Regions from separate parts of the Geobacillus sp. 47C-IIb genome, predicted to be linked through region 2. Evidence: riboswitches for the same ligand, from Rfam matches in the RefSeq annotation. Region 2 holds a riboswitch; the other holds the start of a gene.

Region 1 (2,387 bases), 1.3 Mb from region 2:
ATGAGCGGCTGGCCAGCTGCTTCGCCGACAAATGTCAACTGCGCGATCACCCCGTTCGGGTATTGGCCGAACAAATGGGAAACCGCCTCTTCCGTTTCCTCCGGTTCGATCAGTTGTTGAACGAACCGTTTCGTAATCGGCTGTTGCGGGTTGCGGAAGACGTGCAACACTTCGCCTTGCTCGACGATTTTGCCGCTTTCCATCACCGCCACGCGGTCACAAATTTTACGGATCACATGCATTTCGTGCGTAATCAGCACGATCGTCAGCCCGAGCCGCTTGTTAATATCGACAAGCAAGTCCAAAATCGCATCCGTCGTTTGTGGATCCAATGCCGATGTTGCTTCATCGCAAAGCAACACTTTCGGGTTGTTGGCAAGCGCCCGAGCAATGCCGACCCGCTGTTTTTGTCCGCCGCTTAACTGCGACGGATACGCGTCTTCCCGCCCGGCGAGCCCAACAAGCTGGATGAGCTCATCAACCCGCTTTTGCCGTTCCTCTTTCGGAACGCCGGCGATCTCGAGCGGAAACGCAATATTTTCCCGCACCGTACGCGACCAAAGCAAGTTGAAGTGCTGGAAAATCATCCCGATTTCTTGGCGCGCCTTGCGCAGCTCCCGTCCTTTAATGCGCGCCATATCGCGGCCGGCGACGACCACCTGGCCGCTCGTCGGCTTTTCCAGCCCGTTTAACAGCCGGATGAGCGAACTTTTCCCCGCGCCGCTGTAACCGATAATCCCGAAAATTTCCCCTTCGCGAATATCGAGCGACACATTGTCGACAGCTGTTACCGATCCATTCGCCGCATGATAAATTTTTGTCACTTGTTTAAGTTGAATCACCGTTTCACCTTCCTTCTTCCCAAGGCAACAGAGCGCAAAAAGAAAACCTTTCTGCCCGCAGAGAACAGAAAGGTATTTGTCTACCGTTCCGTCTCTTATCTCTCAAAGCAGGCCGCTTTGTGTGAATTGGCACCTTTTCAGCAGACTCGCTGACGGTTGCCGGGCTTCATTGGGCACATCCCTCCACCTCTCTTGATAAGAGCACAACCATTTGCCTATTCAATTGATTACGAGTGTGATTGTATCATTGTATGTCGAACGGTGTCAACAAAATTTTTTACCCAACATGACGATACGGCTTGGCCAAATGGAGGAGAGATTCAAGCAGCAACATGTGGCGAAAGCTTCCCGACACAGACACTTCTTGCAGCCGGACGAGCTGCTGCAGCTTCAGCTCGCCGCTCAGCAGCGATTCAAGCGCTTTCTTTGAACCGCGCACCGTTAACGTGTGGCGTTCGTCATTTCCTATCTCTGGGGCAGTCGGCTCCTTGCCGATCGCCAACAAAGCAACACCTTCTTCACTCTCAAACCGAACATACAACTGCTCATCCGGCAAAATCGGCAACAAATGACGCAACGTTTGCATCCGTTCCATAAACTGTCCCACTAACTGATGCATTTCCATTGACCATCCCCCCCATTTCCCTTTGTTCCCTTTATTTCCATACGGAGGGGGAGGAATCCTTTACAAAAATCTCGACAGTCATTGTGGCGAACCAACGCTATTTTTGTCATTTCCAAAGAAATATGTCAAATGGCGTCAAAAAAAGGCAGGTAGTCAGCGCGGCAACCGAGCTTGAATTTCCTCATACAAGTACGGAACGGAATGAAACGCATACCATTTGCCCACCATCGTTCCGTCCACAAAAAGAAGCAAGCAAGGAACGCTTTCAATTTTCCAAACGACTGCTTGCTCCGGGATATAATTCACGTCTGTTTCGTAAAACGGCAGCGCCGGAAACAACTCCTCCACCACCGTCAACATTCGTTTCGCCAGCTGGCACGTGCCGCACAGCGGGGTGTACAAATAAAGAGCCATAAGCGGCTGTTCAGTGATTGTCTGTTGTATCTCTGTTCGTTCAATCGGTTTCACTCGCCTCTTCCCTTCATTAACGAGTCGATGCGGACGTCAAAATGGGCGCGCAGCAACACTTGGGCTAAATGCCAACGCGGAGCAGCGGCCACTTCGCGGTACGTCCGGTCAATATAAATGTGTTCCGCTTCCGGAAACATCCGTCGAAATTGCCGGCGCAGCTTTTCTCCTGCTTCATCAGCGTCTGCCAGCACGTACACGTCCTGACCCTCAAGCTCGTCGGCCAGCTCCTCAAGGCGCGAATCACTGATCGTGCCGTTCGTACAAATAATGACGACCGGTTCGTTCAGCACGGCTGACACTTTTTGTTTATCCGATCGCCCTTCTACAATAATCACTTTTTCTGCCCGTCGCATGTCCGACCCACCTAACTTCAAAAAAGGTTACCATATTGTATGCTCTGCGCCAACAAAAAGTTGAAAAAAAGCAACGGCCATCCACCGTTGCCTTTT
Region 2 (2,387 bases):
GTATTGACTTGCCGCTTGTTTGGTGGGACGTCATTCATCGGCTTCCCATGGAAATAAACGGTGCCATCAGTTGGCTCAATAAACCCGGCAATCAGCCGCAAAATCGTCGTCTTCCCGCATCCCGACGGCCCAAGTAATGTATAAAACTTTCCTCTCTCCATCTCAAAACTAACATCATCCAATACCGCTGTCCCATCATATTCTTTTGTCACATGGTCAAAGCGGATGATTTCTTGTCTGCTCACCTTTGCACCCCCTACCCTTTCCATTTCCATCATTCCTAATTAGAACATATGAATGACAAAAGGGCAATGGAAAAATCATGACGGGCATTAGTAAAAATCAATAAGGGAGAACAAAAGCAACAGAACCCCCCCTCAACTTGGAATGACGGGCTTCCCATGGTTCATATCGCCTTGAAAGCTTTGCGATTTCAACTAGCAAACTCCTCATCCCACTCTTCACCGATATTCCCGCCTTGCCAAGCAGAAAGAAGATTGATTCCGATGCCTGCACATCAATAAAGTCAAACATGATACCCCTCAACGCTAAGGCGACTGCGACAGCGAGCAACAGAAAATGAACAACCACTCCTAAGTGCTTTCGCCGAAGGAAGACAACTGTCAAAATAGCATTCAACATGACGAGCGAAAAAACAAAGATTCAGCGATCCTGCACTTCTTCCATAGACAGATGTTCATACATGTTAGCAACACCTTTCATTACGATGATCCTCCTCCAAACTCCCCTTCCCTTCGCCTCATTTTTTTCAATTTTCCCTCTTTACTGTATTGAACAATTTCAGAAAATGCGCTAAATTATAGAGTAATAGTCAGAACATTGCCCAACAACTGCATACAAACATTCTTATCAAGAGAGGGGGAGGGACTGGCCCGGTGAACCCTCAGCAACCTGGCCGCGGCCAAGGTGCTAAATCCAGACAGGCGGAAGCCTGGAAGATAAGAAGAAGCGAATGACAAGTCTTCTTCTTAGAAGGCTTTTTTCTTTTTATTTACGGAGAAACGGGGGGATCGGAACGTGGGATTGCTTGATGAGTTAAAACAACGCGTGTTGATCGCTGACGGGGCGATGGGGACGCTTCTATATTCCCATGGTATTGACCGTTGTTTTGAAGAATTGAATCTATCAAAACCAGAAGAAATCGTCCATATTCACGAGGCATATATCGCGGCGGGCGCTGATGTCATCCAGACGAATACATACGGCGCCAACTATGTAAAACTCGCCCGCTACGGCCTTGAGGACGAGGTGCCGTCCATCAACCGGGCGGCGGTGCGGCTCGCCAAGCAAGCGGCGAACGGGCGGACGCACGTACTCGGAACAATCGGCGGACTGCGCACATTGAACAAAAGCGCTGTGCCGCTTGAGGAAGTGAAGCGGACGTTCCGCGAGCAGCTGTTTGTCTTGCTTGCTGAGGGAGTGGACGGCGTGCTGCTTGAGACGTATTACGATTTAGAAGAGTTAGAGACGGTGCTCACCATCGCCCGCAAAGAGACAACCTTACCGATCATCGCCCACGTATCGCTTCATGAAGTTGGCGTCTTGCAAGACGGCACGCCGCTCGCTGATGCCCTCGCACGCTTAGAAGCGCTTGGCGCCGATGTTGTCGGGCTGAACTGTCGGCTCGGGCCTTACCATATGCTTCAGTCGCTGGAAGAAGTACCGCTGCCAACGCGCGCCTTTTTATCGGCGTACCCGAACGCGAGCCTCCCCGACTACCGCGACGGTCGGCTCGTCTATGAGACAAATGCCGAATATTTCGAGGAAACGGCTAAAGCGTTTCGTGACCAAGGGGTGCGCTTAATCGGCGGGTGCTGCGGCACGACGCCAAAACATATTGAAGCGATGGCTCGGGCGCTTCAAGATCGGAAACCCGTGACGAAAAAAACGGTAAAACGGCGTGCCGTGTCAGTATCAGTGCAAGCCGACAACCCGTCGGCAGTAACGCCGCTTCCAGAATTAGCCCGCACGCGCCGCTCGGTGATCGTTGAGCTCGACCCGCCAAAACAATTAGGTATTGACAAGTTTCTCGTCGGAGCCAAAGCGCTCCATGATGCCGGCATTGATGCACTAACGCTCGCTGACAACTCGCTCGCCACGCCGCGCATCAGCAACGTCGCGGTCGGCTCAATCGTGAAAGAACAACTCGGCGTCCGTCCACTCATCCATATTACGTGCCGTGACCGCAACTTGATCGGCTTGCAGTCGCATTTAATGGGGTTGCATACGCTCGGCATTACCGATGTGCTCGCTATTACCGGCGACCCATCGAAAATCGGTGACTTTCCTGGAGCAACATCGGTGTATGATTTATCATCGTTCGACTTAATCCGCTTAATCAGCCAGTTTAACGAAGGACTGTCGTA

The links. A riboswitch is a leader RNA that binds a small molecule or an ion and turns the genes downstream of it on or off. The one in region 2 is predicted to bind S-adenosylmethionine.
Region 1: linked by a shared signal. The riboswitch ahead of IC804_RS07195 (methionine ABC transporter ATP-binding protein) and the one ahead of IC804_RS13575 (bifunctional homocysteine S-methyltransferase/methylenetetrahydrofolate reductase) in region 2 are both predicted to bind S-adenosylmethionine.

Annotation. Positions count from the first base shown of each region.
Region 1 is NZ_CP061473.1:1,396,166-1,398,552, forward strand. It holds gene IC804_RS07195 (methionine ABC transporter ATP-binding protein) at 1-842, opposite strand, end outside; SAM riboswitch class I at 935-1,044, opposite strand; gene IC804_RS07200 (hypothetical protein) at 1,120-1,467, opposite strand; gene IC804_RS07205 (thioredoxin family protein) at 1,621-1,881, opposite strand; gene IC804_RS07210 (ribonuclease M5) at 1,932-2,291, opposite strand; gene IC804_RS07215 (YusG family protein) at 2,386-2,387, opposite strand, start outside.
Region 2 is NZ_CP061473.1:2,692,687-2,695,073, reverse strand. It holds gene IC804_RS13580 (ABC transporter ATP-binding protein) at 1-245, opposite strand, end outside; SAM riboswitch class I at 865-966, shown strand; gene IC804_RS13575 (bifunctional homocysteine S-methyltransferase/methylenetetrahydrofolate reductase) at 1,039-2,387, shown strand, end outside.